Asticcacaulis excentricus CB 48: one gene and its partner. The protein of the gene in region 2 interacts with the protein of the main gene of each other region in a pairwise test. Links are inferred from orthologs where the notes say so. Each region holds a gene or a part of one and is shown on either strand. Other genes may lie near its edges.

Evidence for each region.
Region 1: the proteins of thrS (region 2) and rplA interact in binary tests that used the Escherichia coli proteins (3 or more experiments, as listed by UniProt). The link is inferred for Asticcacaulis excentricus CB 48 from one-to-one orthologs.

The regions. Positions count from the first base shown.
Region 1 is NC_014817.1:411,236-418,246, forward strand. Bases 3,529-6,420 are described here. They hold rplA (50S ribosomal protein L1), read left to right. Parts: upstream 3,529-4,577; coding sequence 4,578-5,264; downstream 5,265-6,420. Other genes in these bases: rplK (50S ribosomal protein L11), read left to right, coding at 4,138-4,566; ASTEX_RS13610 (MiaE family protein), read right to left, coding at 5,330-5,950; ftrA (transcriptional regulator FtrA), read right to left, coding at 5,940-6,420. Also shown: ASTEX_RS13570 (S9 family peptidase), read left to right, coding at 1-259; ASTEX_RS13575 (GIN domain-containing protein), read left to right, coding at 369-1,211; ASTEX_RS13580 (SPFH domain-containing protein), read left to right, coding at 1,454-2,251; preprotein translocase subunit SecE, read left to right, coding at 2,532-2,834; transcription termination/antitermination protein NusG, read left to right, coding at 2,848-3,417; more of ftrA, read right to left, coding at 6,421-6,962. UniProt on the Escherichia coli protein: One of the primary rRNA binding proteins, it binds very close to the 3'-end of the 23S rRNA. Forms part of the L1 stalk. It is often not seen in high-resolution crystal structures, but can be seen in cryo_EM and 3D reconstruction models.
Region 2 is NC_014816.1:1,892,803-1,899,859, forward strand. The notes cover bases 2,711-5,648. They hold thrS (threonine--tRNA ligase), read right to left. Parts: upstream 5,172-5,648; coding sequence 3,249-5,171; downstream 2,711-3,248. Other genes in these bases: ASTEX_RS08730 (glycosyltransferase family 2 protein), read right to left, coding at 2,711-3,231; yidD (membrane protein insertion efficiency factor YidD), read right to left, coding at 5,249-5,488; ASTEX_RS08745 (hypothetical protein), read left to right, coding at 5,638-5,648. In the rest of the region: ASTEX_RS08715 (YccF domain-containing protein), read left to right, coding at 1-80; ASTEX_RS08720 (alpha/beta hydrolase), read left to right, coding at 124-1,134; ASTEX_RS19310 (GIN domain-containing protein), read left to right, coding at 1,267-2,220; more of ASTEX_RS08730, read right to left, coding at 2,236-2,710; more of ASTEX_RS08745, read left to right, coding at 5,649-6,336; ASTEX_RS08750 (iron-sulfur cluster assembly scaffold protein), read right to left, coding at 6,339-6,761; ASTEX_RS08755 (SRPBCC domain-containing protein), read right to left, coding at 6,808-7,057. UniProt on the Escherichia coli protein: Catalyzes the attachment of threonine to tRNA(Thr) in a two-step reaction: L-threonine is first activated by ATP to form Thr-AMP and then transferred to the acceptor end of tRNA(Thr). The rate-limiting step is amino acid activation in the presence of tRNA.

The DNA of each region.
Region 1 (7,011 bases), on a different replicon or contig from region 2:
CGAGAACTATGCCAAATATGATGTGGTCAACCGCCTCGATAATCTAAAGCCGGGCAGCCTGTTGCTGATGCACGGCATGGCCGACGACAATGTCATCCTGCAAAACACCACGCGCGTCGTCGATGCCCTGCAAAAGAGGTCGATCCCGTTTGAGCTGATGCTCTTTCCGGGCGACCGACACGGCATCCGCAGCAATGAGAAGAATCTGTTCCGCTATCGGTTGTATCTCGACTTTTTCGACCGAAAACTGAAGAAATAACGGCCTAAAACCTTGTTATATTACAATTGCTTCATGACACGTAATTAAGTTGTTCTGAGCGCCCGCCTTCTTCATGCTAGGCCTATTGAAACCGATCAGGGGTTTAACAATGGGCACGGGCATCAAGGCGGGCGTTTTCGTCGCCATCGCAGCTATGGCGGCCGCAGCGGGCGCGCAGGCCGCAACGCAGGTCGAACTGAAACACATGGCGGCGCGCGTCATCGTCACGCCGGAAAACCGCAGTGACGTGAAACTCACCGTCACCTACGGCAGGGCCGATCTGCCGAAAATTATGGTCAGCACGAAGGGCGACAAGCTGGTCGCCTCGGGCCAGTTGCGCAAACGCAGCTATGGCTGCTCCGGCAATCAGACGGTGCGCATCGACGGCAAGGGGCAGGTAGCCGTAGCCGATTTGCCGGTGGTTTATTTGCGGGTACCGATGGATGCCAAGGTCGCCTCGGAAGGGGCCGTCTCCGGGCGCATCGGGGCGGCCAAATCGCTAGAGTTCGCGCTGGGCGGCTGCGGTGACTGGACCGTGGATACGGTGCAGGGCAAGGCCGAACTGAACATCGGCGGGTCAGGTAGCATTCGCGCTGCCAATGCGGGCGATGCCGAAGTCGCCGTCGGCGGCTCCGGCGATGTCTATCTGGGTCGTATCAAATCCCTGTCGGGGGCCATCGGCGAGTCGGGCTCGATCAATGTCGCCGAAGTGGCCGGGCCGGTCGAAATCGCCATCGGCGGCTCCGGTGATGTGAGGATCGACAAGGGCACGGCCCGCAAGGTGGACGTTTCTATCGCCGGTTCGGGCAATGTGCGTTTTGGCGGCGAAGCGGTCGATGTCGATGTCTCTATCGTTGGCGCGGGCGATGTTTCCGTGCGCAAGGTCACCGGTCACGTCTCACGTTCCGTCATGGGCTCCGGCAAAGTACGCATCGGTGAGGGCGGCCGCTGACAGAAACAGGTATTTCGTCGGGTCATATTTTGATCCGACGGCGAAATCTCCGCCTGCGCTTTCCGGGGCAGGTGGCGATCAGGAGACGGGCCTGATCTTTCGGTCTGGCACTCTCTGGTTCTCCATAAACTCAAACGCGGCGGCCCTGGTGACCGTCGCGTTTTTTTGTCATCGTACCGTCTTTTGACAACCGGCTCCGACTGCGTTAACCCTTTTATTCTGGAGTAAGGGGGAGGGGTGTCATGCAGACCCTGCTGGACGGCCTGTCGGTGCTTGGCGGCTGGCGCATCAATTTTATGCAGGTCGCGACGATCGCCGTCATCCTGTTTGTCTTCGTCATTCAGGGTTTCCGCATCAATCAGGAATACCAGCGCGCTATCGTCTATCGGCTGGGGCGCTTTGTGAATGTGCGCGGACCGGGCCTGTTCTGGATCATCCCGTTCATCGAATGGAGCACCAAGGTCGATGTACGTATCCTCTCGGTCAATCTCCAGACTCAGGAAACCCTGAGCCGCGACGGCGTAGCGGTGAAGGTGAATGCGGTGGTATGGTACTGCATCGACAACCCGGCCAAGGCCGTCAACAGTGTGCTCGACCCGCATACAGCAGTGCTTCAGGCCGCCGAAACCTCGCTGCGGGACGTGATCGGGCAGCACGATCTCGACGCCATCCTCAAAGGCCGTGAACAGATCAACGCCCTCCTGATGACGCAGCTTGATCGTGCGGCGAACAAATGGGGTGTCGATATTGACGCTGTGGAAATGCGCGATCTCGACATTCCGGTGCAGATGCAGCGCGCCCTAGCTCAGGAAGCCGAGGCCACCCGCGAAGCCAAGGCCCGCCTGATCAAGGCGCAGGGCGAGCAGGCAGCGTCGGAAACCCTGCGGGCCGCCGCCATGGCCATTGCCGAGGCACCGGGCGCGATGGAACTGCGCCGCCTCCAGACGCTGCAAGAGATCGGCACCGAGCAGAATTCGACCATCATCCTTGGCTTCCCGCAGGAACTGCTGCACGCGGCGAAGCGTCTGTCTGGTGAATAACAAGTTTTTGGTGGATTTTGCGTAGCGGTGGCTTGCCCTTTGCGCCAACCGCTGATACACGCGACTTCCTCTGAAACCACCTGTCACAACAGGGCGTGTTTCTTATAGGGGTATAGCTCAGCTGGTAGAGCGCCGGTCTCCAAAACCGGAAGTCGTGGGTTCGAGTCCCTCTGCCCCTGCCATTTCATCGCAAATGAGGCTTGAAATCACGATTTCGAGCCTCATTTGTGCTGGAAGCGCCTGTAAGGCGCACCCTTAGAGAAAGCTGGACGAGACACTTATGGCCAAAAAGCCCCCTTCGACCCCGACGGTAGACAGCGCGCGCAAAGGCGCGGTCGCCCCCGTGGCTGCGGCCAGGGCGGCCGGCAGCGAAGCCGTCACCCCGAAGAAGCGCACCAGCCCGGCCAAATTCTTCTCCGAAGTCCGTCAGGAAGCGCGCAAGATCACCTGGACCTCGCGCAAGGAGACCTGGATCACCACAGTGATGGTGTTCATCATGGTCGTTGTCGCCTGTGCGTTCTTCTATATCGTTGACGGCGGACTGGGATTCGCGGTCAACTCGCTCATCAATATCGGACGTTAAGGGCTCACAACACATGGCCGAAACCCTGGAAGCGACGCTCGCACCGAACCCCAAGCACAAGTGGTACATCGTCCACGCCTATTCCAACTTCGAAAAGAAGGTGGCCGAATCCCTGCGCGAGCAGGCCAAGGCACAGGGCCTTGAGGATAAATTCTCCGAAATCCTCGTCCCTACCGAAGAAGTGGTCGAAGTCCGTCGCGGTCGTAAGTTCAACTCTGAACGCAAATTCTTCCCTGGCTACGTGCTGGTGAAGATGGAACTGACCGACGAAGCCTTCCACCTCGTCAAGAACACCCCCAAGGTCACCGGCTTCCTCGGTTCGGGCTCCAAGCCCATGCCGGTCTCCGAAAAAGAAGTTCAGCGCATCGTCGGCAATGTCGAAGTCGCCGCTGAAAAGCCCAAGACCGTTCTGTCCTTCGACATCGGCGAAAAGATCAAGGTCATCGACGGCCCGTTCGCCTCGTTCGACGGCGTGGTCGAAAGCGTCGATCAGGATCACGCCCGCCTCAAGGTGTCGGTGTCGATCTTCGGTCGCGCCACTCCGGTCGATCTGGAATTCGGTCAGGTCGAAAAGACCGTCTGATCCTCTTCGTCAAATCCGCTTACGCAAACCCCATGTGGCCCGGCTACGTGGGGTTTGTTTTTGCGCGTTTGGTGCTCGGAAGATTTTAGCCACGAACGGCACGAAAAGCACGAACGGGAGATTGGGGCATAGCGTTGCGCTTAATGTATCAAGTGCTGTGCTGTGCCGCGCGAGATTTTAGAGCGCAAGCCGATAAAGTGGGCACCACTTTTCGGAAAATTGCTTGACCAAACAAAAACGTAGAGCCATTCGGCGGCGCAGCTGAGCCGACGAATGCTCTAGGAACCACAGATTACACAGCTTTCACAGATTATTCGTGTCTGCGTCACGCAGGGGCGCGCAGCGCCATTCATCCGTGCAAGCCGCACAGAGGGAAAGGGCCCTGCTGGCCGGGCGTTTCAACGGCTCTTTTGGCTTCGCCGAACTACGTTTCGTGGCTAAATCTTCAGCGGTTAAACCCGTCACCCCGTATCCAGCGGGAAGAGATCGGGCCACAACAGGTTCAGGTCTTCGCGGCTGTAGGCTTTCTCAGAACCGGGTGCAGGGGCCGTGCCCCTCCTCTGGGTTTGCTAGGAAATCGCATAATCGCCCTTGCGGTGACGGGGCTTTTCGTCTAAGGCACCGGCTCTTCGTCTCCGGACGGAGCTAAATCCGTGGAAGGGGCGACCCGCACCACGGCTCACAACGTCCCAAAATACCGGGACTTTATGGAGATATCCAATGGCTAAGAAAATCCTGGGCTACATCAAGCTCCAGGTGAAGGCCGGCTCTGCCACGCCTTCGCCCCCCATCGGCCCGGCTCTGGGTCAGCGCGGCGTCAACATCATGGGTTTCTGTAAGGAATTCAACGCCCGCACCGAAAACGTCGAAAAAGGCACGCCGCTCCCGACCATCATCACGGTGTATCAGGACAAGTCGTTCACCTTCGTCACCAAGACGCCGCCGGCGACCTTCTTCATCAAGCAGGCGCTGAACCTGAAGTCGGGTTCGTCGAAGCCGGGTCGTGACTCGGCCGGCCAGATCACGCAGGCGCAACTGCGTGACATCGCCGAAAAGAAGATGAAGGACCTTTCGGCTCACGACATCGACGCCGCCGCCAAGATCATCGAGGGCTCGGCCCGTTCGATGGGTCTGAAGATCGTCGATTAAGGGGAATTCTGATGACCAAGATTGCAAAGCGCATTCAGGCCTGGAACGTCGAGGCCGACAAGCTGCACAACCTGACCGACGCTCTGGGCGTTGTGAAGGCCAATGCCAAGGCCAAGTTCGACGAGTCGGTCGAAATCGCCGTCAACCTGGGCGTTGACCCGCGTCACGCCGACCAGCAGGTCCGTGGCGTCGTTCAACTGCCGTCGGGCACGGGTAAGGACGTCCGCGTCGCCGTGTTCGCCAAGGACAAGAAGGCCGAGGAAGCTCTGGCCGCCGGTGCCGAAGTCGTCGGTGCCGAGGACCTGGTCGAAAAGATTCAGGGCGGCTTCATGGACTTTGACCGCGTTATCGCGTCTCCGGACATGATGGCTCTGGTCGGTCGCCTCGGTAAGGTGCTTGGCCCGCGCGGCCTGATGCCGAACCCGAAGGTCGGCACCGTGACCCCGAACGTCGCTCAGGCCGTCAAGGACGCCAAGTCGGGTGCCGTTGAATTCCGCGTCGAAAAGGCCGGTATCGTGCACGCCGGCATCGGCAAGACCTCGTTCACGGTCGAGCAACTCGAAGCTAACGCCAAGGCTCTGGTGGACGCCCTCGTGAAGGCGCGTCCGTCGGGTGCCAAGGGTCTCTATGTGAAGAAGATCTCGCTGTCTTCGACCATGGGGCCGGGCGTGAAGGTCGATACGTCCTCCGCTATGTAAGTTTCAGGGTAACCTGATACGGAAAAAGCCGCTCCGGCAACGGGGCGGCTTTCTTGTGTCTGGTTTCAGGCCGCCACGAGCACCGGTAAGCCGCTGTGAAAGCGGAATTCCGGGTCGGGGTCGTGGATCAGAGCCTGTTCCACCGGGCGGATGGCGTCGATGCGCGCCGCGATGTCATCGGCGTCGCCATAGAGGTTCGCCAGTTTGAGATAGTTGCGGAAATGGCGGCCCTCGCTGTCGAGCAGCCCCTTGTAGAACTTGCCTAATTCCTCATCGAGATGCGGATAAAGCGCGGCGAAGCGCTCACACGAACGCGCTTCGATAAAGGCGGAGATGACCAGAATATCGGTCATCATGCCGGGTTCGCTGCGTCGGACCATCGTGCGTAATCCGGAGGCGTAGCGCGCCGCCGAAAGGGGCCGCAGGGCAATGCCACGCTTTTTGATCAGCTTCATCACCTGTTCGTGGTGGACCAGTTCCTCGCGCGCCAACCGGCTCATGGCATCGACCAGCTCTGCATGGGTCTGATACTTGGCCATCAGGTTGATGGCGTTGGAGGCTGCCTTGTACTCGCACGCCTTGTGATCGAGCAGGAGTATTTCCTGATGGGCCAGGGCGGCCTCAATCCACTCCGGCGGCGTCGCAGAGCCCAGAAAGGTCAGTATGTCGTCAAGATCAGTACGCATAGCCTGCCTCTGCCAAATCCGGCGACGGCGCGCAAGTCGCGGCAGGGGGTAAACGCTGAAAGGTCTGGCGGTAGGCCGTGGGCGTGGTCGAAAGCTGTTCGCGGAAGTGGTGGCGGAAGTTGGCGGCGCTGCCGAAACCGCAGGCGTGGGCGATCAGGTCGATACTGTCGGTCGTGGCCTCCAGAAGATCGCGTGCGGTTTGCAAGCGAACCTGCATCAGCCACTTGGCGGGGGTCGTTCCGGTGGCCTCTTCGAAGCGGCGCAGGAAGGTGCGCTCACTCATACCGGCGCGGCGCGCCAGTTGCGCCACCGTATGCGGCTGATCCAGGCATTCACGCATATAATCAAGCAGGGGCCCCAGCCGGTTACGCTCATATTCGATGGGCACGGACTTCTGGATATATTGCGCCTGACCGCCGTCGCGGTGTGGGGGCACGACCAGGCGGCGGGCGACCTTATTGGCGGCTTCGGGGCCGAAATCGCGGCGTATGACGTGCAGGCACAGATCGATCCCGGCGGCACTCCCGGCCGAGGTCATGATCTGTCCTTCGTCGATATAGAGCACGTCCGGTACCAGCTCGACTTCCGGCCAGTGGCATTTGACGTGCTCGACATATTTCCAGTGGGTCGTGGCACGCCGCCCTTTGAGCAACCCGGCGGCAGCCAGCACGAAAGCCCCGGAGCAGATGGTGACGATGCGGGCCCCGCGTGCATAGGCCCGCCGGATCAGGGCCACCAGATGCTCAGGGATTGGCTTGTCCAACGGCCAGCCGGGGATGATCAGCGTGCCTGCGGTCTCCAGCCACTCGCGCGGCCCTGTGGCCGTCAGGCTAAGGCCCGCCGTCGTGCGGCAGGGGCCATCTTCGACATTGACCACCTGAAAGCGATACCAGTCCGGTCCCATTTCCGGGCGTTCCAGCCCGAACAGCTCAACGGCGATCGAAAACTCAAACAAAGGCATCCCGTCGAAGGCGAGGGCGCAGACATCGTGATTGAGCAGGGTCTTTGGCATGATTTTGCCTTTCGGGCTAATATCTGCCAAGCGCCATAGCGCTGAACCG
Region 2 (7,057 bases):
TCCCGTTTGCCCTCAAAAATGTGCAACTGGCGTGGCTGGCGCTGGCCCCCGTCGGCAAGATCGTCATTGAAAAGCCCTGATCCCCTCCTTTAGATACTCCGATAACCTGTTCCGGAGAGTCAGATGGATTTGGATCGACGCACCCTGATGACCAGCGGGCTGGGCTTCGGAATGGCCGCCACCTCCGGTGCCCTTGCCCAAGCGCCCGGCGTCGGCACAGAACTTAAGGACCTGCGCGGCACAACCCTGCCGCCAGAAACGACCGAATATGTCGATCTGTGGCCGACGGGTCCGGCGGGTTTGCTCAAGAGCGAACTCAGCGAAGTCGTCAAAACCGCCCCCACGCCGCCCCCACGCCGGCTGGTCAACGGCGTTATCCGCCCGCGTCTGGCCGTCTATCGGCCACAAAAGCCGAACGGCGGCGCGCTGCTGGTCATTCCGGGCGGCGGCTACACCTATATCTCAGTCGATAACGAAGGCCACAATGTCGGGCGCGTATTTTCGGCGCAGGGCCTGACCGTCTTTGTCCTTTACTATCGCCTGCCAGCCGAAGGCTGGGCGCAAGCGTCGGATGTGCCCTTGATGGACGCCCAGCGTGCCATGCGCCTGATCAAGGCGCGCGCCAAAGACTTTCAGATCGATCCGGCTCGCGTCGGTGTGATGGGGTTCAGCGCCGGGGGGCACCTATGCGCTTCACTGGCTACCGGCTATGGCGCACCCGTCTACGGGGCTGTCGATGCGATAGACGCGCAGGATGCCCGCCCCTACCTGTGCGCGCCGATCTATGCGGTTATCTCGATGAAGCCCGGCCTGACCCACGCGGGGTCACGCAGCAACCTCGTTGGGGCAAATGCCAGCGAGGAGATCACCGCCCGCTATTCGACGGAAAACCACGTCACACCGCAGACACCCCCGGCCTTTCTGCTGCACGCCGAGGACGACGGAGCCGTGCCGGTAGAAAACACCCTGGCCTTTCGCGCGGCGCTTAAAGCGGCTGGGGTCAATGTCGAAACTCACCTTTACCCGAAGGGCGGGCATGGCTTCGGCATCCTGTCGCCCGCTGTGCCATGGAGCGATTTGTTCCTGCATTTTGCGCGGCAACAGGGCCTGTATAGCCAGACAAATGCCTTGTAAAACATTCGAAACTTACCCCCAGGTCAACTGTAACCTTGTTAAATACTTTTCATGACTCAGGTTTAATTTGACCCGGATCGCCCGTTGCGAGATGTGTGTTGAGGCAGGGTCCGGCTTATCGGACCTCTGCAGATGTTGGAAACCCTGTTGATGCGCGTACTGGCCTGCACATCCCTGACCCTGCTGCTGCCTCTGGCCTATCCTGAGATGGCGCTGGCCGCTGAAAACCGAATCGAGCTGCAAAATCTGGCCGCCCGCGTGGTAGTGGTGACGCAGGCGCGTCAGGACATCGATGTGCGCGTGAAGGCCGGCCCCCGCAACATGCCTCAGATTACGCTGCGCCGTCAGGGTGACCGCGTCATCGTCAACGGCAATGTCAGTGGTCGGGATCAGTCGTGCGGTAGTGGCGGCGCAAGCCTGTTCGCATTCAATATCGGCGACCGCGGCGTCACCACGGTGAAGGTGGCCGGAATGGGGCAACTTAACCTGTCTGACCTACCGACCGTCTATGTCTATGGTCCGCAGGATATGGAGATCGTCAGCAAGGGCGCGGTCTATGGCAATGTATCTGAGGCCGGCAGCCTGAAACTCAGCGTGCAAGGTTGCGGTGACTGGAACGTCGGTCCCGTCCGCGGCGCACTGACCCTGATCAATAGCGGCTCAGGCGACACCCATGCCGCCAGTGGCGGCGACAGCGAAGTCGTTAGTACTGGGTCCGGCGATGTGCATATCGGCGGCGTGCGTTCGCTCAAACTGTCGCAGTCCGGTTCCGGCGATGTCAGCGTCGGCTCGGTCAGCGGCACCTTGTCGGCGGCTAGCGCCGGGTCGGGCGATATCAGCATCGGTGCGGTTAGCGGCCCAGTCGAAATCAGTATGGCCGGGTCCGGTGACGTGGTAGTGGCCAAGGGCCGCAGCCCGACGCTTAAAATCGCCGTGATGGGGTCAGGCGACGTGCATTTTGGTGGCGAAGCGAAGATGGTTGAAGCCGCCGTGGTCGGCTCGGGCGACGTTTTTGTCGCGCGCGCCACCGGTACGGTTCAAAAGAAAGTGCTCGGGTCAGGCGACATCAATATCGGCGGTCAGTAATCAACCCGCTGCGAATCAGCTGAAATCGTCCGCATCGCGAAGACGCCGCCGCAGGACGGCACGCAAAACCGAGATGCCCACAATCAAAGGCGCCAATGCCAGAACATAGGCCTTGCGCCACAGGCTGTCGGCGCGCTTGCGGAAATAATAGACGAGCCCCAGCCCCTTGTTCATCTCGACAAATACCGGGTCCACGCGCGACGTATGGCCTTCGTGGATGACCTCGGCAGTCGGATGGAACAGCACCGCGCCGCCCTTTTTTCGGATGCGCCAGCACAGGTCCACGTCTTCGACGTGCAGGAAGAAGCGCGTGTCAAAGCCACCGACTGACAGGAAGTCGGCGCGCGAAATGCAGAAGCAGGCCCCTGACACCGCCGCCACCGGTGCCGGGCTTTCCGGCAGGGGCTCATGCTCACGGTGAATTTCGTAGGCGCAGAGGAAGGGTAAGTATTTCGACAGGCGCATCAATGAGACCAGAGTCGTCACAGGCGTGACTTCTCCGCGCCGTGACCCACGTTGTTCAGTGCCGTCTGGATTAAGGACACGGGCCCCGACCAAGCACGGGCGGGGTGTCTTGAGTGCCGTATCGACCAGCGCCTCGACCGCGCCATCGCACAGTATGGCATCGGGATTGAGAAAAACGACCCACGGCTGCGTGGCCAGTTGGGCCCCCATATTGGCCGCGCGGGCAAATCCAATATTGCCGTGCCCCTGCACTAGCAGGACCCGCTCATAGGCGTCGTCGATCTCACGCAGCAACTCAATGGTTCGCTCAGACGAGCCGTTGTCGATCAGGATCAGTTGCTTCACCGCCGTCTCGGCCAGAACCCGTTCGATCGAGTCGAACAGGATACGGCCGGAGTGATAGGCGATGATGACGACCGTTACACCGCGCGTGTCCCGAGTGGGCAGGACGATGTCTGTGCCAGGGACCAGACTTTCGGCCTCACCCGCCGCCAGCCTTTGGGCCTTGAGCAGATCTCGGATCGTGGGCGGGAGGGTACGTTTCATACGGCGGCTTTAAAAACTTATTTCAAATCAGGCGGCAGGCTTTCGGTACGCAACTGTTCAGCGGCACTATCGACCGACAAAACGGTCTGCCCTTCCTGACCCAAATAACGCAGGGCCACTTCACCGGTTTCGGCTTCTTTGCGGCCGACCACTGCGATCACCGGCACCTTGGCCAGCGAATGCTCGCGGATTTTATAGTTAATCTTCTCATTGCGAAGGTCCGTGTCAACCCTGAGTCCAACTGAACGCAATTTTGACGCAACCTGTTGCGCGTAATCATTAGCATCAGACGTAATCGGCGCAACTACCACTTGTATGGGAGCCAGCCATAGCGGGAACTTGCCCCCGTAATTTTCGATAATTATGCCGATAAAGCGCTCGAAAGATCCCAGAATCGCGCGGTGTAGCATCACCGGACGCTGACGCGACCCGTCTTCGGCGACGTATTCAGCCCCCAGACGCTCCGGCAGCACGTAGTCGAGCTGGATCGTGCCGCAGGTCCAGGTGCGGCCGATGGCGTCGCGCACAATAAAGTCGAGCTTCGGCGCATAAAAGGCCCCGTCGCCTTCGGCAATGACAGGCTCCACACCCGCGGCGCGAGCGGCCTCGGCCATCTGCGCCTCAGCCTTGTCCCAAAATTCGTCAGACCCGGCGCGCACCTCCGGACGGGTGGCCAGCGCGATATGTTCGGCCTGCATCCCTAGATCGGCGTGCACCTGACGGCAAAGGGTGATGAACTTTGTAGTTTCCTCGACGATCTGGTCTTCGCGGCAGAAGATATGCGCGTCGTCCTGCGTGAATCCGCGCACGCGCATCAGGCCGTGCAGCGAGCCCGACGGCTCATAACGGTGGCAGGCCCCGAATTCAGCCATGCGGATCGGTAGTTCCTTATAGGAACGTAGACCCACCTTGAAGATCTGCACGTGGCCGGGGCAGTTCATCGGTTTCAGGCTGAGGGTTTCACCTTCGACTGTCTCACAGACGAACATGTTGGGGCGGTACTTGTCCCAGTGCCCCGACTTTTCCCAGAAGGTGCGGTCGAGCACCTGCGGCGTCTTAACTTCAACATAGCCCGCGGCATCGAGACGCCGGCGCATGTAGGCCTCCAACGTCCGCCACAGCGTCCAGCCGTGCGGGTGCCAAAATACCATCCCGCGCCCCTCTTCCTGCATGTGGAAGAGGTTCATCTGACGGCCCAGCTTGCGGTGGTCGCGCTTTTCGGCCTCTTCGAGGCGCGTGATGTAGGCCTGAAGGTCCTCTTCGGACGTCCAGGCCGTACCATAGATTCGCTGTAGCTGCGCATTATTGTGGTCGCCGCGCCAATAGGCTCCGGCGAGCTTGGTAAGCTTGAAGGCCTTGCCGATAAATTTCGATGACGGGAAGTGCGGACCGCGGCACAGGTCCTTCCAGCTGTCGCCGTGGCGATAGACAGTGATAGTCTCCGTGCCGGGCAGGTCGCGGATGATTTCGGCCTTATAATGTTCGCCGATCTCTTCAAAATGCTGGATGGCCGCATCGCGCTCCCACACTTCGCGCACGATCTTATCGTCGCGGTCAACCAACTCCTTCATCTTCTTTTCGATCTTGGGGAGGTCGTCGAGGCTGAATGGCTCATCGCGCGCAAAGTCGTAGTAGAAGCCGTCTTCGATGGCCGGGCCGATGGTGACCTGCGTGCCGGGGAACAGCTCCTGTACCGCCTGCGCCAAAAGGTGAGCGGTATCGTGGCGGATAACCTCCAGCAGGGCCGGGTCTTCGCGTGTCAGGATTTCGATGGCGGCGCTGCTCTCGATGGGGCGGTCGAGATCGTAAAGGTCTCCGTTGAGGCGGAGCATCGCCGCCTTTTTGGCGAGAGACTTCGACAGACCCTCCGCTATGCTGCGTCCGGTTACGCCTGACTCATAGGAACGAACGGCGCCGTCGGGAAAGGTTAGGTCAATCATGTCTTCTCTCACTCTGTGTCCAGTCCATACGACAGACCAGGACGGTTAAGCCGCGCCCCTACGACAGGCGACGGCAGTCAGTTTTTATCGTCTTTTAGCGGCACCGGATCGTACCCGTGGCCCCCGCCAGGACGGCACCGGCAGATACGCTTAAATCCCAACCATGACCCTTTTATAGGGCCATGCACGATCAGGGCTTCGGCGGTAAATTCCGAACAGGTCGGCGCAAAGCGGCAGCCCTGCCCAATCAGGGGCGAAAGGCTGAGCTTGTAGGCCCTGAGCCCCATTCTCACGGCCTTGGCATAGAGACGCCCCATGCGGCAATACCTTTTTGGCGAAAAGTATCAACTGTTTCCGATATTTTGCTCTGAATAGCAATGGCGACTGCAACGCCATCACACAACAATCACTTGACGATCACGAATTCGTGATAAATCTTCGCTCCACTCTAAGAGGAGATGCGGGGATGAAAACACTACTGCCATTGCTGGCTGTAATCCTTGGGTTGGGACTGGGCGCGTGCACCAAACCTGGAGAGGAGGCGGCCGTGTCGATGGGCGACGCCGTAGTCGGTCCGGACATGGACAAAACAGGCCCTTTCGAAAATTTCGAACGCCTGACCCTTGCCGCAGTGCCAACTGAAGACACGCCTCCCGATTCCAAACTCATGCGTATAGAAGTGAAAAAGGGCTCAGGCGAGGACATTGCTACCCTTTACAACCTTCTATCCGATCATAAGCCTTATCTCGCAGGCGTGACCTACCATCCCTTCACGCCCGTTGTCGCCGAAACCAATGCAGATCGAAAAGACTACTGGATCGTTGGTCTGAACCTTTCGCGCACCCCCGACCGGTCGGTCTATTCAATCCTGCGTTTTCCGCATGGCTCGGCCTTTACGCGAGGGCAAACCGTGCAGGTCGAATACCTGAATTTGGGCTGTTTCGATTTGTCGATAGCGCGCACGCCCGTATCCGCTTACGATCCAGCAAACGCTGAACCGACCTTCGAACCGGAATTTGCGGCGGAAGCTGATCAATGCGAATTCAACAGCCTGACCGAGGCCTACGCGGTCACGCCCTTGGTGCTGCGCAAGTACGATCAAATAAAGCACTTTCCGGACGCGCCTAAGCCTAACTGGCTCCCGCTGACTGTGACGGTTGAGTGATCTCAGCCCGCCCTTCCCGCCGCCTCAACGGTGGCCTCTAGCGCCAGTAGGGTAGAGGCGTGGCGTGCCGGAAAGTCCTTCACCGATTGGAGGATGGCGAAATCGGCAAAGCGCTCAGGATAGTCAAACGCGCCGCCTTTGAGCATGGCCTTCATCGCATCGCGCGCGGCGATGACCTCGACGACCGGTGCCTCGATGACGCTTTGGCTCAATATGGCGGCGGCGGCCTGACCCAGGGCGCAGGCTTCGACCTCCTGCGCAAAGTCGGTGATCACGCCGTCCGCGAGTTTGACCTCTACATGGATGGTCGAACCGCACAGCTTGGCGGTGCGGTCAGCCGCTCCATCCGGGGCCTTCAGTCGCCCGACGTGGTCGAGCTGAGCTGTGCGGCGCAGAATTTCACGGGAATAAAGCTCGTCGATCATTTTGCCAACCTCCCTCTCCCCCACTGCACAGAGGAGAGATAAGACTTTATATCGTCCCTTCGGCTTTCGCCTTCAAGGCTTCGGCGAATTTGGCAAAGCCTTCGCGCAGATATGAGCGGTATTTCTTCCCCTCACGCTCTGACAGGAAACCCGAAAACTGCGCCCCAATGGCGAAGTCGCACGCCGTGTCAGACAAAATGTTCAGTTCATAGAAGCGGATCAACGAGCCTTCGTAAAACTTCTTCGGCACGCCAATATGGATGTGCGACAGCGGCGACCAGTCCGACACGAACCCA